Neobacillus sp. PS2-9: one gene and its partner. The protein of the gene in region 2 interacts with the protein of the main gene of each other region in a pairwise test. Links are inferred from orthologs where the notes say so. Each region holds a gene or a part of one and is shown on either strand. Other genes may lie near its edges.

What was found.
Region 1: the proteins of RCG25_RS07520 (region 2) and RCG25_RS18245 interact in binary tests that used the Bacillus subtilis proteins (3 or more experiments, as listed by UniProt). The link is inferred for Neobacillus sp. PS2-9 from one-to-one orthologs.

Annotation. Positions count from the first base shown.
Region 1 is NZ_CP133269.1:3,625,095-3,641,435, forward strand. The notes cover bases 13,446-16,341. They hold RCG25_RS18245 (DivIVA domain-containing protein), read right to left. Parts: upstream 15,204-16,341; coding sequence 14,688-15,203; downstream 13,446-14,687. Other genes in these bases: ileS (isoleucine--tRNA ligase), read right to left, coding at 13,446-14,325; RCG25_RS18250 (YlmH family RNA-binding protein), read right to left, coding at 15,289-16,062; RCG25_RS18255 (YggT family protein), read right to left, coding at 16,091-16,341. In the rest of the region: RCG25_RS18190 (dihydroorotate dehydrogenase electron transfer subunit), read right to left, coding at 1-621; carB (carbamoyl-phosphate synthase large subunit), read right to left, coding at 618-3,827; RCG25_RS18200 (carbamoyl phosphate synthase small subunit), read right to left, coding at 3,820-4,911; RCG25_RS18205 (dihydroorotase), read right to left, coding at 4,908-6,194; RCG25_RS18210 (aspartate carbamoyltransferase catalytic subunit), read right to left, coding at 6,154-7,098; RCG25_RS18215 (solute carrier family 23 protein), read right to left, coding at 7,251-8,561; bifunctional pyr operon transcriptional regulator/uracil phosphoribosyltransferase PyrR, read right to left, coding at 8,733-9,275; RCG25_RS18225 (RluA family pseudouridine synthase), read right to left, coding at 9,646-10,557; lspA (signal peptidase II), read right to left, coding at 10,529-11,020; RCG25_RS18235 (hypothetical protein), read right to left, coding at 11,099-11,395; more of ileS, read right to left, coding at 11,554-13,445. UniProt on the Bacillus subtilis protein: May act as a pilot protein, directing MinCD to the polar septation sites or by inhibiting MinCD at the midcell site of division. Required for polar localization of the chromosome during sporulation.
Region 2 is NZ_CP133269.1:1,520,977-1,537,096, reverse strand. Bases 2,796-5,470 are described here. They hold RCG25_RS07520 (post-transcriptional regulator), read right to left. Parts: upstream 4,444-5,470; coding sequence 4,147-4,443; downstream 2,796-4,146. Other genes in these bases: spoVB (stage V sporulation protein B), read left to right, coding at 4,582-5,470; secDF (protein translocase subunit SecDF), read right to left, coding at 2,796-4,006. In the rest of the region: single-stranded-DNA-specific exonuclease RecJ, read right to left, coding at 1-1,644; more of secDF, read right to left, coding at 1,742-2,795; more of spoVB, read left to right, coding at 5,471-6,132; RCG25_RS07510 (DUF421 domain-containing protein), read right to left, coding at 6,174-6,836; RCG25_RS07505 (TIGR04086 family membrane protein), read left to right, coding at 7,092-7,451; preprotein translocase subunit YajC, read right to left, coding at 7,663-7,950; tRNA guanosine(34) transglycosylase Tgt, read right to left, coding at 7,980-9,119; tRNA preQ1(34) S-adenosylmethionine ribosyltransferase-isomerase QueA, read right to left, coding at 9,148-10,176; Holliday junction branch migration DNA helicase RuvB, read right to left, coding at 10,218-11,216; Holliday junction branch migration protein RuvA, read right to left, coding at 11,230-11,841; RCG25_RS07475 (BofC C-terminal domain-containing protein), read right to left, coding at 11,982-12,530; RCG25_RS07470 (YhcN/YlaJ family sporulation lipoprotein), read right to left, coding at 12,657-13,349; RCG25_RS07465 (phosphotransferase), read right to left, coding at 13,451-14,440. UniProt on the Bacillus subtilis protein: Required for post-transcription initiation control of the comE operon. Promotes the accumulation of its target comE mRNA to septal and polar sites.

The DNA of each region.
Region 1 (16,341 bases), 2.1 Mb from region 2 along the record:
CTTATCTTGATAATTTTGTTGAATAGCCCTTAGCATAGGGGTCGGACCGCAGGTATAGATTGAGTCAAAGGTTAGTTCTTTCATCACATCAGTGACAAACCCTTTCCTACCATACGTACCGTCAACTGTTGTCACAATTGTTTCTCCATTTTTCATAAATTCATTTTCGTAAAAAACAGCAGATTCTGTTTGGAAGCCGAGGATATGAATGACATTTACTCCTTTAGCCTTCAATTGGTTGGACAGCTCATGTAGAGGCGGGACACCAATCCCGCCGCCAACTAATAGTGCTGTTTCTCCTGCATTTACTTCATCAACCGGGAAACCATTTCCTAACGGTCCCAGAATATCAAGGTCCATCACAGGTTTCATTTTCGCAAGTAGTGAAGTCCCTTTTCCTTCTTTCCGATAAATCATAGTCAATTGTTTGCTTTTTTTATCGTAGGAAGAAATGCTGATTGGTCTCCGTAAAGATGGGTCCCAGCTGTTTGAGACCCGAATATGAACAAATTGACCAGGTTCAGTTATTTCATTGACCAATTCTGCTTCGACCACAAGCTCATAAATATCTTGGGCAATTTCATCTTGGCTGACGATTTTGCATAATTCTTTTCTAATCATGCAAAAACGGCCTCCTTTTTCTTTTCCACAGCCATTGCTTCTGCTGAAAAATTCATGGATTCAATCACCTTTAGGATTGCATCCGCTGTATCTAGTGAGGTTAAGCAGGGAACTCCATTCTCAACCGCTTCACGGCGAATTCTGAATCCATCTCGTTCCGGCTGCTTCCCTTTTGTCAGTGTGTTGATGATGAATTGGGCTTCTCCATGATGGATGACATCTAATAGTGTTTTTCCTTCTGAACCAATTTTCCCAACCACTTTTACCTGTAATCCTGCTGACTCTAAAACGGTAGCCGTACCGCTTGTTGCCATTAAACGATAACCGTTTGAAGCAAAACGCTTGGCAAGCTTTAATGCTTCTTGTTTATCTTTATCAGCAACAGTAAACAATACAGTGCCGAACTTTTGAATGTTCATGCCTGAAGCAATCAATCCCTTGTATAGAGCTTTTTCAAGCGTCATGTCCTTACCCATTACTTCACCTGTTGATTTCATCTCCGGTCCTAAGGTGATATCCACGCTTTTCAGCTTGGCAAATGAGAAAACCGGAACCTTAACATACACACCTGTTTTTTCAGGAACAAGCCCTGGAGTATAGCCTTGATTTGTCAATGAAACTCCTAAAATAGCTTTTGTTGCAATCTTTGCCATTGGCACTTGGGTGATTTTACTTAAAAATGGTACGGTACGACTTGATCGCGGGTTGACTTCTAGTACATAGACTTGACCTTGTGACAATACATATTGAATATTTAACAATCCCACGATGTTTAAGCCTTTTGCCATTTTTACTGTGTATTCAACAAGTGTTTTCTTCACATCTTCAGAAAGTGTTTGAGGAGGATACACTGCAATCGAGTCACCAGAATGGACCCCGGCTCGCTCGATATGTTCCATAATTCCAGGTATCAATACATTTTCCCCATCACAGATGGCATCCACTTCAATTTCTTTTCCGATTAAATAGCGGTCAATCAAAACTGGATGTTCTGGATTTACCTTTACTGCGTTTTTCATGTAATGAAGCAATTCTTTTTCATGATAGACTATTTCCATAGCTCTACCGCCAAGAACATAGGATGGTCGGATTAGAACGGGATACCCGATATCGGTTGCAATCACTAGTGCATCTTCCACTGATAATGCTGTTTTCCCTAAAGGCTGCGGAATATTTAGCTGTTCAAGTGCTTGTTCAAATTTATCTCTATTTTCTGCACGGTCTAAATCCTCAAGGCTTGTTCCGAGAATTTTCACACCGTTTTCAGTAAGCTTAGCTGCCAGATTGATGGCTGTTTGACCACCAAATTGAACCACAACTCCAATAGGTTTTTCTAACTCAATAATGCTCATGACATCTTCAATCGTAAGCGGTTCGAAGTAGAGCTTATCCGATATACTAAAATCTGTGGATACCGTTTCAGGGTTGTTATTAATGATGATCGCTTCATATCCGGCTTCTTTGATGGCCTTAACAGAATGAACCGTTGCATAGTCAAACTCTATCCCTTGACCAATTCGTATGGGTCCAGAACCGAGAACAATCACACTTTTTCTATCTGTAACCACCGACTCGTTTTCCTCTTCGTATGTTCCATAGTAATAAGGAGTTTCCGATTCAAATTCTGCAGCACAGGTATCGACCATTTTGTATACAGGGACTAGACCGAAGTTCTTCCTGAGTGTATTTATATCCTTTTCAGTCAAATTCCATAACTCAGCTATTTTTTTATCCGTAAAGCCTTTTTGCTTTGCTTCGATTAGGATTTCTTGATCTAGTGGATTCGTTGCAAGCTGTCTTTCTAGTTCAATGATCCCTTCCATTTTCTTTAGGAAAAATAAATCTATTTTACTCCATTGATGGATAGTTTCAATGGTAATTCCACGTTTTAGCCCTTCTGCGATGTAAAAAAGCCGTTCATCGCCTGCTTTACGTATCCGTTTCTCGAGTAAATCATTATCAATTTCCTCTGCACCGTTTAATTCGAAATGGTACACTCCTGCCTCAAGTGAGCGAATGGCTTTTAACAGGGATTCTTCAAACGTTCGGCCTATTGCCATAATTTCTCCTGTTGCTTTCATTTGGGTTCCCAATGAGCGATTACCTGATTCAAATTTATCAAACGGCCATCTTGGGATTTTCGTCACGATATAATCAAGTGCCGGTTCAAAGCTGGCGTAGGTTTTACCCGTAACAGGGTTCAACATTTCATCGAGTGTTAAGCCAACAGCAATTTTTGCAGCAAGCTTTGCAATCGGATAGCCAGTAGCTTTTGAGGCTAGAGCCGAAGATCGGCTAACACGTGGATTTACTTCGATAATATAATAGTTAAAGCTATCTGGATCCAAAGCAAGCTGAACGTTACAACCCCCTTCAATCCCTAACTTTCGAATGATTTTTAGAGAAACATTTCGTAACAGCTGATATTCTCGATCACTTAGCGTCTGACTTGGGGCTACAACAATGGAATCACCGGTATGTACTCCAACCGGGTCAATATTTTCCATGTTACAAACGACAATTGCATTGTCATTTCCATCGCGCATGACTTCGTATTCAATTTCCTTAAAGCCAGCGATACTTTTTTCTAGCAGGCATTGATTAGCAGGACTGTGCTTTAATCCGCTTAAGACAATTTCCTCTAATTCTTCAGGATTATGACAGATTCCGCCTCCCGTTCCTCCAAGGGTATATGCTGGGCGAACAATGACAGGGAAGCCAATCTCTTCCACAAAAGCCTTTGCTTCGGCTAATTCATGAATAATTTCACTATCTGGTACCGGTTCATTTAACTCATTCATTAAGCTTCGGAAGAGCTCTCGATCTTCTGCTTGTTTAATGGCAGAAAGTTTGGTTCCTAGAATTTCAACTTCGCATTCAGCTAGAACACCTGATGTTGCTAATTCAACGGCAAGGTTAAGACCTGTTTGCCCTCCAAGTGTCGCTAAAAGAGCATCCGGACGTTCCTTACGAATAATTCGGCTGACAAACTCTACTGTCAATGGTTCAATATAAACTGCGTCTGCAATTTCTGTGTCCGTCATAATTGTGGCAGGATTAGAGTTTACTAGAATGACACGGTAGCCTTCTTCCTTTAAAGCGATACATGCTTGAGTGCCTGCATAATCGAATTCGGCAGCCTGACCAATGACGATTGGTCCTGAACCAATTACTAGAATGGAGTGAATATCTTTACGTTTAGGCATTTGCTGTTACCTCCTGTTTGTTCTCTTCCATCATTGCAAGAAACTGATCAAATAAGCCGTTGGCATCTTCAGGTCCTGGTGAGGCCTCGGGATGGTACTGGACAGTAAAGGCCGGGTAATCTAAATGTTTTAGTCCTTCTACCGTTCCATCATTAATCGCTATATGGGTGATTGCTAGTCTTGTGTCTTTAATCGAACCTTCTTCAACCGTATATCCATGATTTTGTGACGTAATCGCAATTTTTCCAGTAGATAAATCTTTCACTGGGTGATTTGAACCTCGATGACCAAACTTCATTTTTTCCGTATTGGCTCCGCACGCTAGCGCAAATAGTTGATGACCTAGACAAATTCCAAAAAGAGGAACCTTACCTAAAATCCCTTTTAACATATCAATAGCTTCAGGAACATCCTTCGGATCCCCAGGTCCATTGGACAGCATAATTCCATCTGGGCGTAATTGAAGAATTTCGTCAGCGGTTGTATGATATGGAACTACAACCACATCACAGTCACGTTGGGTTAGCTCTCGTAATATTCCATGCTTCATTCCAAAGTCTACAAGGACTACTCTTTTCCCACGTGCTGGACTCGGATAAGCATTTTTAGTTGATACCTGCTTAACTTGGTTGATTGGAAGTACGGTGCCTCGTAATGTTTTTAATACTTCCTCTGGATTTTTTTCTATACTACAGATGACACCTTTCAAGGTTCCATATTGACGGATTATTCTTGTTAACTTCCTTGTATCAATCCCTGCAATCCCCGGGATTTTTTTCATTTCAAAATACTCAGCTAAGGTAAATTCACTTCTCCAATTGGAGGGAAAATCAGCAGATTCTTTAACAATGAAGCCCTTCACAGCTGGGTTGATTGATTCGAAGTCGTCCCGATTAATCCCATAATTGCCTATAAGCGGATAGGTAAGGGTAACAATTTGTCCGCAGTAGGATGGGTCCGAAAGAATTTCTTGATAGCCAGTCATACCTGTATTAAATACCACTTCCCCAATGGTTTCCGTATCACTGCCAAACCCTTTTCCAATAAATATCGTTCCGTCTTCTAATATCAGCTGCTTTTTCATGCTAGTACACATCCTTTTTCCCAAGCTATTTGGCCTCCAGCGATTGTCATCTCCGGCCATCCCTTACATTTCCAGCCAGCAAATGGCGTATTTTTACCCTTTGATAAAAATTCTTTAGGGTTAATCACTTGTTCCTCATCTAAGTTGATTAGGACTAGATCCCCAGGTAATCCAACTTCTATTTTTCCATACGGAAGACCAAATGCTTCCACAGGCTTTATTGTTAAGAATTCAATCAGTTGCTCAAGTGAAATGATCTTCTTTAACACCAGGTTTGTATAAAGAAGTGGAAACGCCGTTTCTAATCCAACAATACCGAATGGTGCTAACATCATTCCCTCACTTTTTTCCTCCGATGTATGCGGCGCATGATCGGTTGCTATAAAATCAATTGTTCCATCAAGCAGTCCTTCAATTAAAGCCTTCCTGTCTGCGTTGTCCCGAAGCGGCGGGTTCATTTTATAATTAGCATCAAGCCCTGGAATATCATCTTGTGATAATAATAGGTGATGCGGTGTTACTTCCGCAGTGACTTTAATACCTGCTCGTTTTGCATCTCTTACCACACGCACAGATTCTTTTGTACTGATATGACAGACATGATAATGGCAGCCACTTGCTTCCGCTAATAAGACATCCCGGGCAATCTGTACAGACTCGCATACTGAAGGAATACCGTTTAAACCGTGTTTTTCTGAAAATGATCCTTCATGGACAGAACCTTTGTTAATCAGTGTATTCTCTTCACAATGGGCGACAATCGCCATATTTACCTCACGAGCTTTTTTCATGGCGGCAAGCATCTTTTCTGCTGACTGAACACCTACTCCATCATCCGTAAAGGCGAAAGCACCTGCCTTTTTTAGCGCTTCAAAATCCGTAAGTTCCTGGCCAAGTTGTCTAGTTGTAATTGATGCATATGGCAACACTCTTACCTTAGCAGTCTCTTGAATTCTGCCTTGGAGCCATTCCAGCTGTTCTTTGGTGTCAGGCACCGGTCTCGTATTTGGCATGGCAGCAATGGTAGTAAAACCACCTTTCGCTGCAGCGAGCGTACCAGTTGCAATTGTTTCCTTTTTTTCGCCGCCAGGTTCACGAAGATGAACATGTAAGTCAACAAACCCTGGTGACACTAGCTTCCCTGCTGCATCTACTTTTCTATCCACCATAGCAACAATGTTTGAATCAATTTTTGTAATTGTTCCGTTCTCTATCAATATATCTGCTTGTTTTTTCTCTCCATTAAATGCTATGTAGCATGCGTTTTGAATAAGTAGTTTCATATCTGTTTCCTCCTTCAAGACTCTCAATTGCCCTTTTGATTACCGCCATTCGGATATAAACTCCATTTTCCATTTGTTTAAAAATTCTTGAACGCTTGCATTCTACAAGACTATCAGCTATTTCTACATTCCTATTTACAGGTGCAGGATGCATGATGATACTTTGCGAGTTCATCATCTTTTCCCTTTCTATGGTAAGGCCATATTGTTTATGGTACTCGTTTGCAGTATAGCTGCTTTTTTGTTGATGCCGCTCATGTTGAACCCGCAGTAGCATTACCACATCTGCTTCTTTTATTGCTTGGTCCATTGGTCTATATCTGGATATATCCACACTATGGTAATCAAACCATTCCTCCGGTCCAGAAAAAATCACCTCTGCTCCAAGCCTTATCAGTACCTCGGCATTGGACCTGGCCACTCTGCTATGACGGATGTCTCCTATAATGGCAATTTTTAATCCCTTAAATCGGCCAAATTCTTGCTGAATAGTCATCAAATCGAGAAGTGACTGTGTAGGATGATGACCGCACCCGTCACCACCATTGATGATAGGAACGTTAACTTTTCCTACCAGTTCATCAAAGTACCGATCTTGATCATGACGGATGACAATCGTATTTACGCCGATAGCCTCTAATGTTTTCACTGTATCGTAAAGTGTCTCCCCTTTTTGAACGCTGGAGGTCAGTACTTCAAACGGGATTACCCCTAAACCCAACCTTCTTTCAGCTACCTCAAAACTGCTTTTTGTCCGTGTGCTTGCTTCAAAAAATAAGTTGGCAGTAAACATTTGCTCTTTTGGTTGCCACTTCATTCCGGCTTTAAAATTATGAGCATCTGTTAAGATTTGATTAATCTCCTCCACCTTTAATTCATTAGTGGTTAACAAGTGATTTAACATTCAAGATCCCGCCTCTCATTTTTAATAAAAAACACCCTAATCTTTTAATTAGGGTGTAGTTACGTCCATACTTAGTAACCAAGATAAATCTGCTTGGTTTTTAAGTTACACCCTTATAAGCCTCTCTGGACTTCCTTTAAAAGGTTGTTAATTTATGCAGTTTTCTTTTTCTTTACAGATTCTGTTTCTTCAAACATATTTTCTTCTACTGGTTGTTTTCCTGGGAGAATGAGGTTTAGTAACACACCAATGATTGCCGCTAAAGCCATCCCTTGAATTTGAATATTAAAAGGCAGTTTGACTATTGCTCCTCCAATTCCTAAAACCAGTATGACGGAGGAAATCACTAGGTTACGTTTATCACCGAAATCAATTTTACTGTCTACTAGCATCCTTAATCCTGAAGATGCAATAATTCCAAACAGAAGGATGGATACGCCTCCCATAACTGGAGTTGGGATTGTACTTATTAATGCAGTTACTTTTCCAATAAATCCGAAGATGATGGCCAGCACTGCTGCTCCAGCAATAACATACACACTGTAAACCCGCGTTATTGCAAGAACACCAATGTTTTCACCATAGGTTGTCTTTGGAGGTCCACCAATTAGAGCTGAGATGATCGTCGCTGTTCCATCGCCCAGAATAGAGCGATGAAGACCTGGTTCTTTAATGTAGTCATGTCCAACCACCTTACTTAGTACAAGCTGATGACCAATATGTTCTGACAAAGTAACAACCGCTACAGGTACCATCAGTGCTACTAAATCCCAAGTGAATTTCACTTTATAACTTACAAATGGAATAATAAAATCTGGCTTCTCAAACCAATGTGCTTTCAAAACTGGTGAAAAATCCACAATCCCTATTATTAAAGCGTATATATATCCCACAATAATACCTGCTAATATTGGTATCATACTAAACATTTTTTTTGCGTATATCGAAAAGATAATCGTTGCAGCTAAGGTAACGAGTGCTGCAGAGAAATGAAGCATGCTGTACTTTCCAGTAGGGTTATTCATTGCCATTCCAACAGCTGTTCCTGAAAGTGCTAATCCAATTACGATAATTACTGGACCAACCACGATTGGCGGAAGTAAATTCATAATCCAGCGGTGCCCCGCCTTACTAATAACCAAGGCAACAATTCCATAAACTAGGCCTGCTAGAAATGTACCCACCATCGCTGCTCCTGGACCACCAGCAGCTTTTGCTGCAATCACTGGTGCGATAAAGGCGAATGAAGATCCCAGGTAAGCTGGGACTTGCATTTTTGTGATAAGTAGAAAAGCTAATGTTCCAAGTCCACTTGAGATTAATGCTATAGCTGGGCTTAAACCTACAAGGTAGGGTACTAAAATGGTTGCCCCAAACATGGCGAATAAGTGCTGTAGGCTTAATGTAAGCCATTGGGTAGGTTTTGGAATATCTTTTACGTCTAGGATTGGTTTGTTGTTCATTTTTTTCTCCCCTATTTTTATATTGATTATGTTTATTGTCTACCTTTTGGCATAAAAAAACCCTCTTTGCCACTGCGGGTACAAAGAGGGTATGGATATGCCGAAATAAAATGGTTACCGGCATTTTCCCCTTTGTCAGCCTCACAGGACTGCCTTTAAAAAGGGTGCTATTTATTTGTCAAAAATGCTTACTTGATCTATCTTATCTACTTCTGCTAATTCAACTACAATCTTTTCCTCGCTTGATGTTGGAACATTCTTCCCAACATAATCTGCTCGAATGGGAAGTTCACGATGTCCCCTATCTACTAACACCGCAAGCTGGATGGCCCCAGGACGTCCAATGTCCATCAAAGCATCTAGACCCGCTCTTACGGTTCTCCCTGTATATAAAACATCATCTACAAGTATGACTTTCTTATCACTAATATTAACCGGTATATCAGAGCCTTTAACAAGTGGTTCTTGATTTTCGGTTTTCTTCGATAAATCATCCCGATAAAGGGTGATATCGATCTCACCAACTGGAATCGGATTACCTTCGATTTCTTCAATTCTTGAAGCAAGTCTTTTTGCTAAGTAAATGCCTCTTGTACGAATTCCTACAAGGATACATTCTTCGATACCTTTGTTTTTTTCAATAATTTGGTGTGCAATCCGTGTAAGTGCTCTCCCTATTGCTTGTTCATCAAGAACGATTGCTTTTTGATTCATGTGACACCTTCTTTTATTAAAATAGGCTTTGTTAAACTTGTCTGTTGATTTCCATTCCAGGCGCTTCGCTTTCCGTGGGTGTTTCGGCGAGCCTCCTCGGCGCTAGCGCCTGCGGGGTCTCCCCTGAACCATACTCCCACAGGAGTCTTCGCGCCTTCCACTCCAATCAATAGGGAATAAAATCACAATGTTCTTTAACCCAGCCTTAAAATAAAAAACCTCTCACCGGTTTTGGCGAGAGGTTGACGAGTTACTTTCTTAGATATAGGCATAGTAAACCTACATCATTAACCGTTCCTTCTCAGCCTCACGGGACCGAATTAAAGGGCTTATTTAACTATAGTCATCTTACTTGATTTTCATACAAGCGTCAATGTTTATTTCGTAAATTCACAAGAAGTTGCTCAAAATCTTCAGGAAGCGGGGCTTCAAATTCTAAATACTCGTTTGTTCTAGGATGTGTAAATCCAAGAATGCCAGCATGAAGAGCTTGTCCGTCTATATTAAGCGTTTTTTTCGGTCCATATTTTGGATCACCTGCAAGTGGATAACCAATATATTTCATATGAACACGAATTTGATGAGTTCTACCTGTTTCTAATTGACATTCCACAAAGGTAAAGTCCTTAAACCGTTCAATAACATGAAAATGTGTAACTGCATGCTTTCCTTTATCAACAACCGTCATACTTTGGCGCTCTTTAGGATCTCTGCCTAGCGGGGCATCAATGGTACCAAAGTCGTGCGGAATCACACCATGTACAATCGCTTTATATTTACGAGTAACCGTCTTTTCAACCAGCTGATTGACAAGACTTTCATGGGCCATATCATTTTTAGCAACCATTAAAAGACCTGTGGTATCTTTATCGATTCGATGAACAATTCCAGGCCTAAGGACACCATTAATCCCTGACAAGTCCTTACAGTGAAACATTAAGCCATTTACTAATGTTCCTGCCACGTGTCCAGGCGCAGGATGAACTACCATCCCTCTAGGCTTATTAACAACTAATACATCACTATCTTCGAAATAAATATCTAACCCTAAATCCTCAGGCAGGACATCCAACTCTTCTGGGTCAGGAATAGTAATTTCAATCCTATCGTTAAGACTACATTTATAATTAGTTTTAATGGTTTGCCCATTTACGAGGACATTCCCATCTTTAATCCATATCTGAACTTGCGATCTTGACCATTCTTCATTGAGGCTTGAAATAACCTTGTCTATACGGTCACCTTTTTGCTCTTCAAGTATGGTGTGTTCCATTTTCTCCATGTAATTTCTCCTTTGATTCTCTCTCTTCACGCAGCATCTGAATCATTAATACAACAACACCAACGACTAAAGCAGAGTCAGCAATATTAAACACTGGAAAATTGTAGGTAAAGATATAGGTGTGAATAAAGTCCACCACTTCTTTGCGAACAACCCGGTCAATGAAATTTCCGATTGCTCCGCCTAACATTAAGGCTAAGGATACACCTAATAACCATTTTCCTTTTGCTGCTTTCTGCATGTAATACATGATCGCGACAATGACAATAATTGTAATAACATAAAATAACCACATTTGCCCCTGTAAAATTCCCCAAGCAGCACCACGATTACGGTGTGAAGTAATATACAAAATATTATCAATGATAGGAATACTGTCACCTAAGTTCATTTTGCTTACTATTAACCATTTTGTAATTTGATCTAATAAAATAACAAAAAGTGCGATTAAGTAATAAAACACTAAGAAATACCCCCAAGCCTAAACTGACTTACTTCTTAAGCATTTTAGCATACTTTTTCGCGAAACGACAATGTAACATCATAAAAAAGAGGTTGAAATTGATTTTTTATAATACGTTTGCAAATATTGTGAATCCTCCAGTGACTTAAGTGTAGGTATCATGGATAATAAATCATCAGGGATTAGTTCACCTGAAATTTCACATTGACCAAAATTTCCAGCTTTAAATTTGTGAATTGCTGTGTTAATGTCTGCTAGTTCTTCTTCTAGAATGGCTGTTAACCACTCCTGCCGCTTCTTGTTCCTTAGTGAATGTTCGATTTCTTTTCTTGTTTGACGGAGTTCTAAAAACAGCTTTTCCTGCGTGGCATTCATAGTTGTTACCTCCGTGAATCATTTGTTTTATTATTTCCCTTAACCTACAAATGACCCCGGAAAACATTTGACAACGGCAACAACAATTAACGAAAAAGGGAAAATTTAAATAATAGTAAAAAGCCCCCTGCATTTCTGCATGGGGCCTTCATTTTTTATTAAGCTAAGTGTGTATAGTTTTCTTTTACTACTTCTGCACATCGTGGGCATAGGGTTTTGTGCTCTGGATCCTGACCTACTTCAGGTGTTACAATCCAGCATCGCTCACATGTTTCTCCCTCAGCTTTTGTTACAACAATAGCTGCTCCCTCAAGCTTAAGGGCATTTTCAGGGGCTTCCTCATAAGTTCCAGCCACTTCAAAACCAGAAACAATAAACAATTGCTTCATGTTTTCTTCAATCGAATCTAACAGAGCCTTTGATTTATCATTAACATATAAGGTGATTTTTGCTGTTAATGACTTACCAATCACTTTTTGATTTCTAGCTTCTTCTAGTGCTTTTAAGACATCATCACGAAGCTTCATAAATGCCGTCCATTTTTCCTCTAAAGCCTTCGCACCTGCAAGTTCCTTATACTCTGGAAGATCAGTCAATTGAACACTTTCTTCTTCAACTGCAGGGATAAATTTCCACACTTCATCAGCTGTATGAGAGAGAATAGGTGATACTAATTTTGTTAGCGCAAGCAGTGACTCGTATAATACCGTTTGAATGGCTCTGCGTTCATGATTATCTGCCGCTTCAATATAAAGGACATCCTTTGCAAAGTCTAGGTAGAATGCACTTAAGTCTAAAGTACAGAAATTATTTACAGCATGATAAATGCCTGCAAACTCATAGTTTTCATAAGCTTGGCGAACATATTTAATTAGCTTATTTAATTTAACAAGCATAAATTGGTCAACTTCACGCAGGTTTTCATAGGCAACCGCATCTGTTGATGGATTAAAGTCAGCTAAGTTTCCAAGTAAGAAACGGAAGGTATTACGGATTTTACGATATACCTCAGCAACCTGCTTAAGAATCGCATCGGAAACACGAACATCTGCCTGATAATCAACAGAGGCAACCCATAGTCGTAAAATATCTGCTCCTAACTGATTCATAACCTTCGCAGGTACAACCACATTACCTATTGATTTACTCATTTTTCTACCTTCACCATCAAGCGCGAAACCATGGCTCAAGACTCCTTTATATGGAGCTTTGCCAGATACAGCAACTGCAGTGGATAGGGATGAGTTAAACCAGCCACGGTATTGGTCAGATCCTTCTAAATAAAGATCTGCTGGGCGGACTAAATCTTCTCTTTCTAGAAGAACCGCTTGATGGGAAGAACCAGAATCAAACCAAACATCCATAATATCAGTTTCTTTAGTAAAGATTCCATTTGGACTTCCTGGGTGAGTAAAGCCTTCCGGAAGTAATTCTTTAGCTTCTTTTTCGAACCAAATATTAGATCCATGTGCGCGGAATAATTCAGATACATGATTAATCGTTTCGTCAGTAATAATCTCTTCACCATTTTCTGCATAGAAAACTGGAATTGGTACACCCCAAACGCGCTGACGAGAAATACACCAGTCACCACGGTCACGAACCATATTAAACAGTCGTGTCTCGCCCCAAGCAGGAACCCATTTCGTTTCCTTAACTGCTTCTAACAAATCTTCACGGAAGTCTTTAATAGAAGCGAACCATTGGGCAGTAGCACGGAAAATTACTGGCTTCTTTGTTCTCCAATCATGTGGATACGAGTGAGTGATAAATGATAATTTCAACAGTGCACCTGCTTCTTCTAAAGCCTGTGCAATCGGCTTATTAGCAGTATCATAAAATAAGCCTTCGAAACCCGGTGCCTCACTTGTCATCACACCTTTGTCATCTACTGGACAAAGAACGTCTAATCCATATTTCTGACCAACATAAAAGTCATCTTCCCCATGTCCAGGAGCGGTATGAACACAGCCAGTACCTGCATCAGTGGTTACGTGTTCACCCAACATCACTAACGAATCACGGTCATATAATGGGTGTGCTGCGACAATATATTCTAATTCAGCACCCTTCACTTTTTGAACAACTGTAGTATCTTCCCAGCCGATTTCTTTTGTTACTGCTTCTAAAAGTGCTTCAGCAACGAGGTACTTACTTCCATTTGCAGATACAATCACATAGGTTAGGTCAGGATGAACAGAAATCCCAAGATTCGCTGGAATCGTCCATGGTGTAGTGGTCCAAATGATGATTTGCGTATCAGTATCAAGTACACCCTTGCCGTCCTTTACCTTAAAACCAACATAAATGGAAGCTGAACGTTTGTCTTGATATTCAATTTCCGCTTCAGCTAAGGCTGATTCACTAGATGGTGACCAATAAACTGGCTTTTTTCCTTTGTAAATATAGCCTTTTTTCGCCATTTCACCAAATACTTTAATTTGTTGTGCTTCGTATTCAGGTTTTAAAGTAATATATGGATTTTCCCAATCACCACGAACACCAAGACGCTTAAATTGTGTACGCTGATTATCAACCTGCTCAAGTGCATATTTGGTACATAGCTGACGGAATTCTGCTACCGTCATTTCCTTCCGCTTTACACCTTTATTTGTTAATGCCTGCTCAATTGGAAGGCCATGTGTATCCCAACCAGGTACGTAAGGAGCATGAAATCCGCTCATTGATTTATAACGAACAATCATATCTTTTAGAATTTTATTTAGTGCATGGCCCATATGAATATCGCCGTTAGCATATGGAGGTCCATCATGTAATACAAACATTGGACGGCCGTTTGTCCGTTCCTGCACTTTCTGATAAATCTTCATTTCTTCCCATTTAGCCTGAATCTCAGGCTCTCTTTGGGGAAGATTGCCCCGCATCGGAAACTCAGTTTGCGGCATTAATAACGTATCTTTATATTCCATTTTTTCTTCCTCCTGATATCCTCTTCATATAACAGAATAGCCAATAGACAAATAAAAAAAACCCTCTCATCCCAAAATAGGGACGAGAAGGTTTTTATTCCCGCGGTACCACCCTGATAGATAATACCGGTACGTACTATCCTCTTAAGCATTCGTAACGTGAATAACACGCCTGAGCCTACTGCCCAACTAAAGGGGTTCGGTCCGGAACTCAAGGGTGATCTTCCAATTTTTCAGCCTTATCGGGCTTACACCATCCCCGACTCGCTATCTAAGCCAATGAAAAATTGTACTGTCCCTGTCATCGTCATTGCCAATCTATACAACTATCTAAAAATTATATGCTAAAAAATCCGAATTCGTCAAGTTAATGAATCTTCTTCTTGATGAATTTTTAATTCTGTTGCATCTACTTCATACTCTAATAAATGATCCCAATCATCCGTATTCAACATATCAAGCTGTGCCTCAATCAACATTTTAAAACGCGTACGGAAAACCTTTGATTGTTTCTTTAAATCCTCAATTTCAAGCGCAATTTTTCTAGCTTTAGAAAGGGACTCATTGACAATTCGATCCGCATTTTTTTCAGCCTCTTTAATGATTAGCTTTGCTTCTTTTTGAGCATTGCGCTTAACTTCTTCACCCGCTTCTTGGGCAATAACAATAGACTTGTTTAGGGTATCTTCTATGTTCACAAAATGGCCAAGACGGTCTTTCATTTCATTTAAACGTTCTTCCATTTCCTTTTTCTCTCTTAGGACTAATTCATAATCCTTAATGACCTGATCAAGAAATTCATTTACTTCATCTTCGTCATATCCGCGAAACCCTTTATTAAACTCTTTATTATGAATATCTAACGGCGTTAACGGCATTGATGCCACCTCCATACAATCTGTACATCTATATGTATTAGCAAATATTCGACATGTTTTTCGAAATTCCTGCTTTAAAATTGAATTATTTTTGCTTTCCGACAATCATTCGCCATTTATCTTTTTTGGTCTTTCCCTCAATCCTGATAATTTTCGACCTACCATATCCACGGACTGAAATCATATCACCTTCTTCACATTCGAAGGAAGGATTTTCAGTAAGTGTCCAATTCACCTTTACAAGCCCTTGTTGTATAAAGGTTTGCGATTTTTGCCTTGATAGATGATAAATACCAGAAATAACCGTATCCAGTCTCAAAGAAGATACAGTTAGATCATTTTCTTCCCATAACTTATCCGCTGAAATCTGATTGTCGATAGCTGTTTCAACTAATCTTACTCCAGCCTTGCCAATAGATTCAATATTAGTTTGAATATACGTACTTATTTCCTTCGCAGCAAAAAATTGAACCTGGCCATCCTTCATGAGAATGTCTCCAAATTTCCCCCGCTTAAGTCCTAAAGACATAAGTGTCCCCAAGACCTGCCTGTGTTCAAGAGTGACAAACTTGGTTGGATAATGGACCTCAAAAAGGGTTATTTGAAAATCCTCTTCCATAACGGTCAAGTAATCTGGGTAGATGAATGCTCTTTTCCGCTCACCTTCAAGACTTCCACCAAAAAGCTGAACCTTCACATCATTATTTTCACCAATTAAAAGCTTAAGAATATGTTGTTCCCTCGGGTCAAGGAAATCGGTCAGCTTAGGGGAGTACTGTGATTCGACCTGGTCTTTCCAATGTAATACTTGGTCAATAAAGTCCCGTTCTTCTGGTCGAAAATGTTGATAAATGTTCATTTATTAAAACACAACCTAGTATCAAAATTTAAACAAGCCACAGATAAACACTATGTAGCCCCTTGGTAGCAAAGTTTAGAACTAGAAATGCAACGATTGGAGAAATATCCATCATACCAATTGGTGGGATAATTTTCCTAAAGGGTTCAAGATAGGGTTCACAAATTCTCGCTAATATTCGTCCTATACTTGTCTCTCTTGCATTTGGAAACCAAGACATTAAGATGTAAATGATTAATGCCCATGAATAGAGTTGAATTATTTGTTGTAAAAGACCAA
Region 2 (16,120 bases):
CCATTCATTAATAGATAATTCTCCAATTAATGAAATTTTCGAGGCAGGAGAGATTTGATCTACTAAAGCTCCTAGTCCAAAGCCAATCCCATCTAGATTGGAACCATCCTCATTTACCAAAACCTTAAGATGATTTTGCTCACTACCAATTTTTCTCATACTGGCAATATCAACATTATTTATTAAAACTTTTGGTTTGGGGTTGTCCATACCAAAAGGAGAAAGTAAGTTCATTTCATCTAATGAAGATAGATGAACATCTTCAAGACGAACTTCTTCGTCTAGATAGGTGACCGGGATAAGGTGCTCATCCGTTAGCTGGTCTTCTGCAAGGCTATTAAGCCGCTCTCGAAGGTCTGCTACATTATCGAGATTTAAAGTCATTCCAGCAGCCATTGGATGTCCGCCAAAATGAGGCAGAATATCTCTACATGTCGATAAATTTTTAAAAAGGTCAAAACCCTCTATACTTCGGGCTGAACCTTTTGCAATGCCCTTTTCTGAGTCAAAGCATAAAATAATGGTTGGACGATAATACTTATCAACCAGTCTGGATGCAACAATTCCTACTACTCCTGCATTCCAGCCTTCCTTCCCAATGACAAGGACTTTATTGCTGTCAACCGGGTAATTTTTTTCAACGATTTCAATCGCTTCAGCAGTGATTTCATTTACGATGGTTTGCCTTGTCTTGTTCAACGCATCCATTTCTACCGCTAGCTGGTGCGCTTCTTCAGGATCATCTGTCAGAATCAGTTGAACTGCCATATCTGCATCTTCTAATCTCCCAACTGCATTAATCCTTGGGGCGAGTGTAAAACCTATCGTTTCCTCATTAATAGCTGTAGGGTCTACTCCAGCTAATTTAAAAATAGCTTTAAGTCCAACATTTTGCGTTACTTTCAGCTTTTCTAAGCCCTTTTTTGCAATGAGGCGGTTTTCCTCCGTTAAGGATACTAAGTCGGCAATCGTACCGATGACGGCAATTTCAAATAAATGCTCCGGCACTTCACCATACAATGCATGGGCAAGTTTAAATGCAACCCCTACCCCGGCCAGTTCCCGGAAAGGATAAATGCTATCAGGCAGCTTCGGATGAATGATTGCAAGGGCTTCTGGTAGAACAGGACCCGGCTCATGGTGATCCGTAATAATAAGGTCCATACCAAGCTCTTTTGCTATCGACGCTTCATGCACAGCTGATATTCCTGTATCCACAGTTATAATTAAGTTTATTCCAGATTCCGCAGCATGACGGAATGCACGTTCATTCGGTCCATATCCCTCTGTAAAACGATTCGGGATATAAAATTGTACATTTGCACCAAGGTCACGCAGTGTCATCATTAACACCGAGGTGCTGCTTACACCATCCGCGTCATAGTCGCCGAAAATGAGAATAGGTTCTTGTTTTTCAATCGCACCACGAATTCTATTAACCGCGATATCCATTCCTTTTAAGAGAAAAGGATCATGAAATTCTTCCTTACCAAATAAAAAATACCGTGCAGATTCTACGGTATCTAAACCACGATTGACAAGTAGTGACGCAACTAGAGGTGTTATCTTTAATTCATTTTCCAGTTGTTTAACTAGATGGTTATCAGATTTGCGAACAATCCATCTTGTTTTCGACTTTAACATACGTGTGTTCACCCCTCAGACTTTATTATTATACAGGAGGAACAACTCTGTTTCAATCAAAAGAAAAAACCGCAGATGGTCTGCGGTTTTTAAATGTTTACACCTGTGGTTGATCAGAGTATTTTTTCTTTTCTTTCACCGTTTTAATGACGCCTTTTTTATTTAATTCTCTAGATTTAAACACAACCCATAAAGAAGCTGCAATAAATACAGAAGAGTAAACACCTACAATTAGTCCTACAAACAAAGCAATATTGAAGTTACGAATGGATTCTCCACCAAATATCATCATTGCTAAAACTGTAATTAAAACAGTTAATACTGTGTTAAAGGAGCGAGTTAATGTTTGGCGAATACTTACATTCACAACATCAGCAATGTCTTGGAATGTTCTTAAGCGTTTTTTCTTATGCATGTTTTCACGCATACGGTCAAAGGTAACAATGGTATCGTTGATTGAGTAACCAACAATGGTTAGAACAGCTGCAATAAACGTTAAATCCACTTCTAGTCTCGTGATACTAAAGAAAGCAACCATAAAGAATGCATCGTGCAGTAACGAAGCAATCGCAGCAATCGCCATCGCCAATTCAAAGCGAATGCTTACATAAATAATAATCCCTATTGAAGCGATTAGCAGAGCAATAAGTGCGTTCTTGGCCAATTCTTTACCAACGGTAGGAGAAACTGTACTAACATTTGGCTCAGAACCAAATTCCTTTTTAAAATCTGATTTCAACTCGGCAATTTCATCTTTTGATAAAACACCAATCATTCTTGCCGCGCCAATTTCCTTTTTGTCGCCAGAGATAACGATATCATCAGGTTTCAAGTCATGCTTTTTAAAAGCACTTTCTACTTTTTCTACAGTAAGAGGTTTATCAGATAATACCTCTACACGTGTCCCACTTGAAAAGTCAATTGAAAGATTCAAACGGAAAACTAAAAGTATAATTACACCAGCTGTAAGAAGAACACCTGATAAAATGAAAAACTTCTTGCGATTCTTAACAAAATCGATTTTGTCAAATCGAGTTGGAAGATCTAACGTATCATAGTTTTCAGCTATATTTTTAATATTTGATTGTTTAACACCAAACCAGCTTGGTTTCTTTTTAAAGATTCCACTGTGAACCCATAGCCCAAGTAGTAATCGTGAACCGTAAACGGCGGTTAAGAAACTCATTAGGATACTGACAATTAACATCGTCGCAAAGCCTTTTACAGAGCTTGTCCCGTAGAAGAAAAGCACTCCGGCTGTTAGGATGGTAGTCAAGTTTGAGTCAAGAATGGATGTAAATGCATTTTTTTCACCAGCTTGGAAAGCTGATTTAATAGATTTACCAACCTTAATCTCTTCCTTAATTCGCTCATAGGTAATAATATTGGCATCGACAGCCATACCCACCCCTAGAATAATCGCGGCAATCCCCGGTAGGGTAAGAACACCATTCATCCAATCAAAAATTAATAAAACTAAATAAATATAAATGGATAATGTAACAGTAGCGATGAAACCAGGGAAACGATAGTAGAAAATCATGAATAGGTAAATAATTGCAATACCAATGATTCCTGCTAAAATCGTATCATTTAACGCTTGCTCACCAAACTTCGCTCCTACAGAAGTGGAATACACTTCCTTAAGCTTGACTGGTAATGAACCTGCATTTAATAGCGAAGCCAATGTTTTAGCTTCTTCAGCTGTGAAGCTACCAACAATGGAAACTGAATCTTGGTTAAATATTTGCTTTACAGTTGGAGCTGACAAATATGTTGGATTTGGTTTTGTTACCTCATTTTTAAAGGAATCTTTTCCTTCTTGAAAATCAAGCCAAATAACTAGGACGTTATTTGGAGCCATATTCATAATTTCTTCTGATACTTTTCGGAACTTATCAGCGCTCTTTAATGATAGAGAAACACTTGGTGCTCCGTTTTCGTCAAATGTCTGCTTAGCTCCACCCTGCTTTAAATCTGATCCGTCCATCATTAGACGATCATTGGCATCGCGGAAGGTTAAGTTCGCTTGTGTTGACAGAATTTCACGGGCCTTGTTTTGATCCTTAACGCCAGCAAGTTGAACACGAATCCGGTTATTTCCTTCAATTTGAATACTTGGTTCACTTACACCTAGAACATTAATACGCTTGTCCAGTGCTTCAGCGGTACTGGCCAATACTTCCTTGTCAATTTTTTGACCTTTCTTCGCTGGCTTAACCTCGTACAAAACCTCAAATCCACCTTGAAGGTCTAGTCCAAGCTTAATATTGTTTAAAATGTTCTTTGCTGTTGCTCCCATTGTGCTTCCAATAATAAGGACCACAAGAAAGAAAGCAATGATTCTACTACGTTTTACCATTATGTATTGTTCCTCCTTAGTGCATGTGCATTTGCACTGTTACGTAAAAACTCTTACAAGCCTTATATAATAATAAAAATAAAGTCACTGCTACCATTATGGAATAACTAAGAAAAGCTGTCAATTTGAAAAACGTGGGATTATTTCAATAACTCTTTCAATTCATTCTCATCATCAAAAGAAAACTCCACAGTTTTATATGCCTCAATGGTTGCATAGCTCATATAATCACTTACTCTCACAGAAAGAATTTCTTGGATAATCTCGTATAGTTTCATTTCATTCTTTATTTTTTTCCACTTTTTCTTTATTAAGAAATTCCAAAGCTCATTCTCCGAAACAGAATCATATCCAAGCAAGTGAAATTCAGAGAGTTTACTTGCTAATGCGGGTTGTACTTGGATACGAAAATGATCGTATATCTGGCTATTATCCATTCAAACTGCCCCCTTGGGGAAACCCCCTGATTAATTGAACCTTACAAAAAGCTCTTACTACTTGTCATGCTTTGTCCACCCTTAGGCATATAGTTAATTGTATATGAATTCTTCTTTTTTGAGAAGGTGGGAATCAGCATGTCGAAGTTTTTAAAAGGGACGTTTATCCTATTAATTGCAGGATTTATTACAAGGATACTTGGTTTTATTTATCGAATCGTTCTAGCGCGCAGTATTGGTGAAGAAGGCGTCGGTTTATATATGATGGCATATCCCACGTTTATTCTTGTGGTCACGATTACACAACTCGGGCTTCCAGTAGCTATCTCTAAAAATATTGCAGAGGCTGAGGCAAGGCGGGATTATGCGGAAATAAAAAAAATACTTGTAGTCTCCCTTGCCATAACCATTGGATTATCAATTATTATCACACCTGCTATGATTTTACTGGCGCCATTTTTATCCACTACACTTTTTACCGACCCAAGAACGTATTATCCACTCATGGCGATTGCACCAGCACTACCTATTATTGCGGTCTCTTCTGTTTTACGAGGATACTTTCAGGGACGCCAAAATATGCGCCCGTCAGCCATCTCTCAAGTATTAGAACAATTTGTAAGAATATCCATCATCGCAACAGCAACAAAAACATTCCTGCCTTATGGAGTTGAATACGCTGCAGCGGCAGCAATGGGGGCTTCGGTTTTAGGGGAATTACTATCACTCATTTATCTTTTAACTATGTTTAAATTAAAAAAACGATTCAAGCTCAGAAAGGATTTCTTTCAATTTATCCATAAGGGAAAACGAACCTTTAAGGATTTAATGGAGATTGCCATTCCAACTATGGGAAGCCGAATGATTGGTTCGATTGCATGGTTCTTTGAACCGATTGTAGTAGCACATAGTTTAGCTCTTGCAGGGGTAGTTGCCGTGAATGCAACGAAACAATACGGTGCCTTAACCGGCTATGCCATGCCGTTATTAATGCTTCCTTCTTTTGTTACCTTTTCATTAGCTACTTCCCTTGTCCCGGCAATCAGTGAGGCAAATTCGAAAAATAATCATAAATTAATTGAGTATCGCCTCCAGCAAGCATTAAGGTTCGTCTTTTTAACAGGAGGACTTGCTGTGATTGTACTTTACGTACTCGCTGACCCGCTCATGCAGCTTATGTACGGTTCTGCCAAAGGATCTTACTTCATTCAGATTATGGCACCATTTTTCCTTTTTTATTACTATCAAGGACCACTACAAGCCGTACTCCAAGCACTAAACCTTGCAAGAGCAGCAATGATTAATAGTTTAATTGGTGCGGTGGTTAAAACAGCCGTCATTTTTCTACTCGCTTCCCAGCCTTCCTTTGGCATTACCGGGGCAGCACTAGGAATTATCGTTGGCTTTGTCCTTGTAACGGGTCTACATTTCGCGACAGTTCTAAAGAAGGTTTCATTTTCCTTTTATATCCGGGACTATGTGAAGGGATTCATAGCAATGGGAGTAGCTGCTTGGTGCGGCTACTGGCTCTTCGAAAATATCTTATTAGAGATACATTTGGTGATACGTGTCTCTTTCGCAGCCTTTTCTATGACCTTATCTTATTCAATCCTGCTCCTTATTTTTGGTTTAATCAAAAAGGATGAGCTTAAACGAATTCCGTGGATAGGAAAGTTTATTACCACATAAAAACAGAAAAGGTTGACCCAATCTAAAGGGTCAGCCTCTTCTTAGTCTTCATCCTGTAAGTCAATGTAGAATTCTCCATTCTCATAGCTACAAAAGGAAATTTTCTTAACATCACGGTATCCTTTTTTCTTCAGTTCTTGGCGCAGCCATAAATTTGTCTTATTAATTCTTTTTAAGTTTTCTTCTTCAATCGTCCCATCTAAGATTAATGGGACAGTAATATCCCCCTGCTTTTGCTGTTCCTTACTATTCTTTAATTTTTCAATTACTGACAAACTACCTGAGGATTCTAATATCGCGAATTCCACATCCGCAATGCTGCGAATATCCTTCTCCCTTAATTGGGTCATTAAATCATCAAAATTGTAGCGTTGCTTCCGCATTGCATTTTCATCAATTTTCCCTCTATTGATAATAATGGTTGGTTGACCATCGACCAGGTCACGAAACTTTTTACTTTTCAGCGAGATTAGAGCGAGAGTAATTTGAATGATCATCAATAAAACCATCGGTATCACCGAGTGAAGCAGTGGGTCCTTTGTATTTTCAATGGCAATAACCGCCATTTCACCAATCATGATAAAAACGACTAGATCCAGGATGCTTAACTCACCAATTTCCCTTTTGCCCATTAATCTAAAAATAACAATGATTAATAAATACAAAAATAAGGTCCTGAAAATGATACCTAAATAAACGTCCACAATATTTTCTCCCCTTTTTTAGTCGTATTCATTGTTTGCATTTTTGAAAAAAAAAATAAGGAGAATTATTTTCCAACGCTTTTAAAATGAGGAAAATCATAAAATTTTAATTCTACTTTTCTTCTTCCACGAATACGCTTGTACTAGGTAAAAAACTGTTTCTAAGGCCTGAGACTTAACCAAGTAGAAAGTCAGGCCTAAGGCAACTGAAGGAGGAGAGCTAAAATCGAATCAAAAAGCTTTGGTACATCCATTTTGTACGGATTAATTTTCATCTTTGCCTTTGCCGTGATTTCAAGCCTTATTTTTGCGTTTATTCTAAGGTATACCTCTGCTAAAGAAGGATCACTTCAATATGTAATTACGGCCTTATCATTTATTGGGCTTTTTGGAGGAGGATTTCTTTCAGGCGGAAAGCGGAAAGAAAAAGGCTGGCTAATTGGGGGATTAACTGGTCTAATTTACTCCATTGTTGTTTTCTTATTTCAATACTTAGGCTATGATCGCCTCTTTGACGCAGAGCAAGTCATTTATCATACTTGCTATACACTCATCGCCATGATGGGTGGAATTTTAGGGGTTAATATTTCAGCTGGCAATACAAGATCTGCGTAACCAAAAATTAAGAAAAGCGTAAGCGCCTTGTTCAGCCCCGACAGGCAAATGTTCTTCGGCAAGAAAAGTCGCTCTTTGACTTTTATTGCAGAAGGTTATTTGACCCGAGGGGCTAGGCGCTGGAGCTGGACAATTCTCGAAGTCGAATTTTAAACTTTCTATACTAAAAAAAAGGAAGCCATTTTGTAAAAGGCTTCCTTTTTGTGTACGATTATTTTGTTAAACTAACGCTTCCCTCACCAGCTTCAGTGACCTCACGAATAGCAGAACGATCGTATGTAAGACGGCTGCCGTCTCCACACTTAATGACTACTTTATTATCATCGATTGAGTCAACAAAACCGTGTAATCCACCAATCGTAACGATTTTATCACCTTTTTTCAACTCGTTTTGCATGTTCGCAACCGCTTTTTGACGCTTTTGCTGTGGGCGAATTAATAGGAAATAAAATAACACAAACATTAATATTAATGGAATGATTGTACTAATTCCTTGCATCTTGTTTCCCTCCTTTCAAAAAGGTTCTATTAGAAATTTTTCGCGTTCGGTTTATTAAAACCATAACGTTCAAAAAACTCTTCGCGGAAATCACCAAGCCTGTCTTCCATGATGGCTTGTCTGACCTGCTCCATTAATCTTAACAGAAAATAAAGATTATGGTAAGACGTTAAACGAATTCCGAAAGTTTCATCACATTTAATCAAGTGGCGAATATAGGCTCTACTATAATTTCGGCAAGTATAGCAATCACAATTTTCATCAAGCGGTCCAAAATCTCTTGCAAATTGTGCATTTTTCACAACAAGTCTACCCGTACTTGTCATTAAGGTACCATTTCTGGCTATTCGGGTTGGCAATACGCAATCAAACATATCAATTCCACGAATGGAGCCATCAATTAATGAATCTGGTGAACCCACACCCATTAAATACCTTGGTTTATCAGATGGTAAAAGCGGAGTTGTGAACTCAAGTACACGATTCATCACATCTTTTGGTTCCCCAACCGATAAACCACCAACCGCATAACCAGGGAAATCAAGGGACGTAAGATCTTTGGCACTTTGCTTACGTAGTTCCTCAAATTCTCCCCCCTGTACGATTCCAAATAATCCTTGATCTTGCGGGCGTTGGTGGGCATTTAAACAACGTTCAGCCCATCTTGAAGTACGTTCGACTGACTTCTTCATATACTCAAAGGTAGCAGGAAATGGCGGGCACTCATCAAAAGCCATCATAATATCCGAACCTAAAGCATTTTGAATTTCCATTGCTTTTTCAGGTGATAGGAACAGTTTCTCCCCGCTCATATGGTTCCTAAAATGAACCCCTTCTTCTTCAATCTTTCGGAACTCACTTAAACTGAAAACCTGAAAACCGCCGGAATCTGTTAAAATAGCCCGGTCCCAGTTCATAAACTTGTGAAGGCCGCCAGCCTCCCTAATGATTTCGTGTCCTGGTCTTAACCAAAGGTGATAGGTATTACTTAAAATAATTCCTGCACCCATTTCTTTAAGATCTTCAGGTGACATGGTTTTCACTGTTGCAAGTGTTCCAACCGGCATAAAAGCTGGTGTATCAAACGAACCGTGCGGTGTGTGCACCCTTCCTAAGCGTGCTCCTGTTTGTTTACATGTTTTAATTAACTCATAACGAATTGCAGTCAAATTTATATCTCCTTCCGTGTGCATAAACTTAGATGAGCAACATTGCATCCCCAAAACTGAAGAAACGATATCGTTCTGAAACAGCCGTCTCATAGGCATGCAAAATATTCTCTCTTCCAGCTAATGCACTAACAAGCATAATCAAGGTTGATTTAGGTAGATGGAAGTTAGTAATCATCCCATCGATTGCCTTAAAGGTATAACCAGGGTAAATAAAGATATTCGTCCAGCCACTACCTTCAACAAATCGACCATCATTTGCAGACGCAATGGTCTCCAATGTCCTTGTTGAGGTGGTTCCGACTGATACAATCCTTCCCCCGTTGCTTCTTACTTCGTTTAGTAATCGGGCGGTTCCATCTGTCATCATGTAAAATTCAGAATGCATATCATGCTCCAACACATCCTCGACATTCACAGGACGGAAGGTACCAAGTCCCACATGAAGCGTAATAAACGCAATGTGGACACCTTTTTCTCTTATTTCGCCCAATAAGCTTTCTGTAAAATGAAGGCCAGCTGTTGGCGCTGCTGCTGATCCAGGCTCACGGGCAAATACTGTTTGATATCTTTCCCGATCATCGAGCTGTTCTTTTATGTAAGGCGGCAAAGGCATTTCACCCAATTGATCAAGAACCTCGTAAAAAATACCTTCGTATTTAAATTCCAATACTCTTCCACCATGTTCAGAGGTGGCTGTACAAACAGCGGAAAGAAGACCGTCACCAAAATCGATAACTGTTCCTTCTTTTACTCTTTTTGCAGGTTTTATTAGTGTTTCCCACTGGTCTCCTTCCAGTTGTTTTAACAGGAGGACTTCAATTTTAGCACCAGTGTCTGTTTTAACACCAAAAAGGCGTGCAGGCAATACCCTTGTGTCATTTAAGACAAGGCAGTCCCCTTCACGCAAATACTCTGTAATATTTTTGAATACTTCATGTTTAATTTCGCCTGTTTCCTTATTTAAGACCATTAATCGGCTGTCTGTCCGATTTAATAATGGAACTTGTGCGATTAATTCTTCAGGCAAATGAAAATCAAATAAATCTACTTTCATATTATGACATCCCTAATCTGTTTAAAATAAGTTACCTATTGTTAAGTGGGTACTTCCATACCAAAATGTTGATAGACCGCTGATGTGACCATTCTGCCTCTTGGGGTTCTCTGTAGAAAGCCTATTTGCAGCAGGTACGGTTCATACACATCTTCAATTGTTTCTGCTTCTTCACCAATCGAAGCGGCGATGGTATCAAGGCCGACTGGGCCGCCGCGAAACTTTTCGATAATCCCTTTTAGTAATTTGTGGTCTATATGATCGAGGCCAAGCCTATCTACCTGAAGCAACTCCAATGCTTCTCTAGCAAGAAGTAGGTTTATTGTACCATTACCCTTTACTTGAGCAAAATCCCGCACTCTTCTAAGGAGGCGGTTCGCAATCCGTGGGGTTCCTCTTGATCTTCGAGCAATTTCTGCTGCAGAAAGCTCGTCTATTTCTGTGTCAAACAACTCAGCTGTACGTAAAACAATGTTTTTTAGCTGATCTTCCTTATAATACTCGAGCCTGCTTAAAACTCCAAATCGATCGCGTAATGGAGCTGATAAAGAACCGGCCCTTGTTGTCGCCCCCACCAGTGTAAATGGAGGAAGGTCAAGCCGAACAGAGCGTGCACTAGGTCCTTTACCAATCACGATATCTAGGCAAAAATCCTCCATTGCTGGATACAAAACCTCTTCAATTGTTCGCGGCAGTCGGTGGATTTCATCTATAAATAGTACATCCCCGGGCTCAAGTGCAGTCAGAATGGCTGCAAGGTCCCCAGGTCTCTCAATGGCAGGTCCAGCAGTGGTTCGAATGTTTACGCCCATCTCATTGGCAATAATCACGGCCAGCGTCGTCTTCCCTAAACCTGGAGGTCCATAAAGGAGAACATGGTCTAAGGTTTCGTTTCGAAGCTTGGCTGCCTTAATAAAAATTTCTAGGTTTTCCTTTACCTGGTTTTGCCCAATATATTGCCTTAAGGTTTGCGGTCTCAAGCTTTGTTCAATATTTATTTCGCTCTCATTCACTTCACTTGAAATAATCCGCTCTTCCATCCATCATCACCACCTATTTTAAAAGCCGCTTTAGTGCATTTTTAATGTATTGGTCTGTTGACAGTTGTTCTTTTCTTAATTCAGGTGCAATCTTTTTAATTTCCTTTTCTGAATAACCGAGAGCCTTTAAAGCAAGAATAGCTTCTTCAAAGGCAGTATTGTTTTTTTCTGTATGTATAGGAAGTTGATCTGCATTGAATAAATTCGGGAAAAAGTCTGGAACGATATCCTGTAATTTCCCTTTTAAATCAAGAATCATTTGACGGGCAGTCTTTTTACCTACACCAGGGAATTTCACAAGGAAACTTTCATCCTCATTTTCAATGGCTGTTACCACTTGCTGTACCTCACCTGAAGCAAGAATAGCGAGTGCTCCTTTGGGCCCGATTCCAGATACATTTAATAATTTAGTAAACAACCTTTTTTCTTCTCGGGTTTCAAACCCGTACAGGGCCATAATATCTTCGCGTACATAATGATACGTGTAGACAGTAACCATTGTCTCCAATTTACCAGAATAAATAAACGAATTGGGTGTGGAGATTTGATAGCCAACCCCATTGTTTTCCACCACGATATATTCTGGACTAATAAATTCAACAGTCCCTTTTATAAATTCATACAATACCATTCTCTCCTCTAGTTTCCTGTTGCTCTCATATGCACTGTCTTTCATTTTAACATAAGAATGAAATGGAATTGAAGAAAATAGGTCATAGAAAGAAAAAATCAGGCTGAATGCCACTCAGTCTGATTGAAAAAGAACTATTCTTTTTTTATAGAGTACGGCTTGAAGGTTTCTAACACTTCAACATAATGATCTTTTGATTTAATAGGTATTCCTTGGATCAAATCTTCTTGAGTTTTACTTTCTAGCCTCTTAATATCTATTTGAAAAAAGGATTGTATGATTTTTGAACGGTCTGGTCTACCATTGAAAATAGTCAACACCCCGTCTTCAGTGATTCCAAAAAAGCCATTTGCTTTTAAAAGTGGGGAGATATCATCTACTTGTCTTCTAAATACCATAGTGTACTCATCCATATCAACCATCTGCCACTGGTCATATTTTGCCCAAAAATTCTCCATTGACCAGCAAGTCTCGTGAACTACTTCTTGGCTAATCTCTCCATCTAAATAGACTCTTTCTAAAATCACCGTCATATGCAGTGGTTCTTTCTTCTGTTGATTTAGCGGGGGTTCTTGTTGTGCAGCGGAGCCTGTGATTCCCGGTGCCCAGCCACTAAACATGAAGAGAGTAACAGCAAAAACGGCTATTCCAAACCGGTACATTGCTACCCAAGTGAACCTCATGCTCCTCACCTCTTATTGTTAAAAATTGAACATAATTTACATTCCTAGTTTAGCCTTAAATTGGCTTTTTATCCGTCCTATGTTTTTCACATAAAAAGAGCAAAGCCCGAAGCTTTGCTCTTTCCCTTATTGCCCCCATTTATGAGGTTGACTATCGTTATGCTTGTTGCGATCGCGTCCCATGGTTCCCTCATCTGTTAACACGGTAACCTTTCTTCCCTTTGTGTAGGGCATAACGGCTTTCTTAATGGCCCTTTTTGTTTCGCCTGCCTTGTTGTTATCAGCTAACTTCACTGAAACAATTACCGTATTCCCATAGGCAACTGACTGTACGTCCTGCACATTATTAACAGATGCGACCTTCCTTCTAATTTTTGCCGTAACATTATCTTGGAAATCAGAATCAGTAGCTACGCCAGTATTTCCAGTATTTTTACTTAAATGGCCGTGATAATTCATATCACTGGTACTGAATCGATTATCACGTTGAAAAAAATTCCGATCCTTAGCTGCTAATGGTTTCGTTGGATTAATCGGATTGCCATTTTCGTCCCTATTCTGAAGGACCTTTCTGTTATGCTCCGTTGTCTGCTGGTCCTCATTCCCCATCGTATGATCCATTATTTCTGTTACCCCACCATCATTATCACCAAATAGATTATCTTGTGATGGATGGTTTTCATTGGAGTAATATCCCATCGGCTGTGCTACGTTATTTTTCCCATTAACCCCTGCACGATTATTATAATCTCCATTACATCCTGCCAGCCCAATTGTCATGATGGCTGAAAGAGGAATTATCCACTGTTTCTTGTTCAAGCGAAAAACCCCCTAAAATAACATCCTGAGAGTGACCACTTTTTTCAGAGTCCATCTCATTTATAGGGTGTTATTTTATAGAGGATTTCATTCTGGAAAAATCATTTTACCATTTCCTGTAAATGGTCAACAAATCTTTTTCTTGCATAATACTGTTTAATCGATAAATCGGTTACTTGCTTTAATTTTACAGAATCAGTGTACGATTTTTCTCTAATTAACCGGTTCCATTCCCGAAAAATATCAGCTGGATAGGCTAGTGCATACAGAAAAGCCTCTTCTTGAGCATTTTTTTTCATTTGGTTATGCTTGATAAGCTTTTCAAATGACCAATCTATTGAAGGCAGAATTCGGTTTGCGTATTGTAAATAATCAAAAGCAGGTGGACCGATACAGATTAAATCAAAATCAATTAAATGCAAACTCCCCCTGTGATCGCGTAAAAAATTATGATGCGCTACATCACCGTGTAAAATCACGAAGGGGTCCTTGAAAAAATGACGATACTTTTTTTCCATTCCAGCAAGAGCCCATTTGGCCCAAGAAACCATATCCGCTAAGACTAACTCATTGATAAAATACTTTATGAAAGGAAAATTAGCGGTAAACATATTGAACCGATCTGTCCACTTTTCAAGTAGATGTCCTTTAGGAAGCAAGGTGCGATATCTGGCCTCAAAGAGACTCGTGGTTTGATGAAATTGTTCTAAAAGCTCTAGTCCTTCTTGACGATTCTTTTCAGTATGGAAAGAAAACGCTGTTTTATGTGGAGGCAGATATTCAATACATCCGAAATAAGTCCCTTCAAAAAATAGCTGTTCCTTTACTGAAGGGGTTAAATAGGAATAGGTTTTTGTAAATCCTTCCTTTTTCAGTGTATCGGTAAAGACTTCTTGAAGTCTAAGTCTGCTATTGGTGGAATAGCCTTTTATAATGTAAGTATTTTTCTCTGTTTTCAAAAAAATAACGGTTTTTCGAAGCGGTACAAACTGGGTAATCCTTTCATAAAACTGGGACTGAAAATAAGAGAAGAGACGATCATAATACTCATCGTCTCCTTTTTTGTTGGCTGACATATTAATTGCTTTCATCACGGTAACCAGGCATACCGTAAGGAGCGCTTCCTGGTACTCCCATTCCATAAGGATTCATATACGGTGGTTGAGCGACATTCATTGGACCCGTATAAGGAGCACTGTAAATAGGTGGAGTCGGTGGTACAAATGTTGACGGCATTGTTGCAGGAACACTTTCAGCGGCAGGCATGGCACCCATATAAGGTGTTGCCACAGGACCACCACAACCGCAGTCACCCATTGCAGCTGTACTCATCGGAAACCCTTGAGTTGGATAAGGGTTTTGCATGTAAGGCATTTGACTGCCTGCAACAGGCATCATCATTTCTGGTGATTCAAAATCAGTTACCCCATATGGGTTCATACCGCCCATTTGTGGATATCCGTAAGGCATTTGGCCACCCATACCATAAGGATTTGTCATTCCTGGGTTTCCGTACATCGTTCCAGGCATCATTGGAGCGGCTTGCATGGATTCTCCCGGGTTCTGTGATGGCATTGAAGTCGGAGCCGCACCCATTGGCATTTGACCATATCCAGCTGGCATCTGGCCGTAGCCCATTGGCATTTGACCCATTCCTGCTGGCATCTGGCCGTAGTCCATTGGCATTTGACCCATTCCTGTTGGCATCTGGCCATAGTCCATTGGCATTTGACCCATTCCTGTTGGCATCTGACCATAGTCCATTGGCATTTGACTCATTCCTGTTGGCATCTGACCATAGTTCATTGGCATTTGACCCATTCCTGTTGGTATCTGACCATAACTTGCTGGCATTTCGCCCATTCCTGTCGGCATCTGACCGTAGCCTGCTGGCATTTGACCGAATGCTGCTGGGTCCATATAAGGATTTTGCATCTGCTGCTGGAATCCTGGGTTCTGTGCACCCATCATTGCTCCTGGGTTGTATGCTGGATTCATGACAGGCACTTGTGGCATAAAAGATGATGATTCATCATCATGGAAGTATGGAGCTGCCATACCAGGTGCAGCCGCTGTCATTGGAGCTACGCCTGGATAACCTGGAACCATACCTGGAGCAGGCATCCCCATTCCCTGCATTTGCGGATATGGCATCATCGGAAATCCACCAAATGGTGGGCAAAAGCCCGGACCAGGCATAACGGGCGTCATAGGAACGCATTGTTCTTGAACCGGCATTTCCGCAATAGGGGCTTCAACTGGCGGCGGTGCAGGAACAAAATTCTCTTTAATTGGCATTTCTTTCATAGGTACTTCTTTTATAGGTACTTCTTTCTTCGGAACCTCTTTTACTTCTGGAAGGATATTGGCTGGTTTAGGCGGCAGCTGAGGTTGCTGAACCGTCATATTTTGCATATTCATCATGTAATAATTGTTAATATCAATTTCTGGGACGATTTGTAGAGGCATTTTTGGAGTATAGGGCGTTTTCGGTACTTCTTTTACGATAGGTTTTTCTTTGACAATTGGTGCTTCTTTTTTAATTGGTGCCTCTACCATCGGCATTGGCACAGGTTTCTCTTTGGCGAACGGTTGCTCAGCAATCGGCTTTTCTTTCTTTACACCTAAATTGATTGTTGTTTCCGGTTTCGTTCCCATAGGGGCTTCTTTCTTTATGCTTCCTCCTGTTGTTGGGACTTTTATTTTCATACCGGGCATAATCATATCAGGGTTGCTGAGCTGTGAATTAAGCTTCTTCAGCTCTTCAAAAT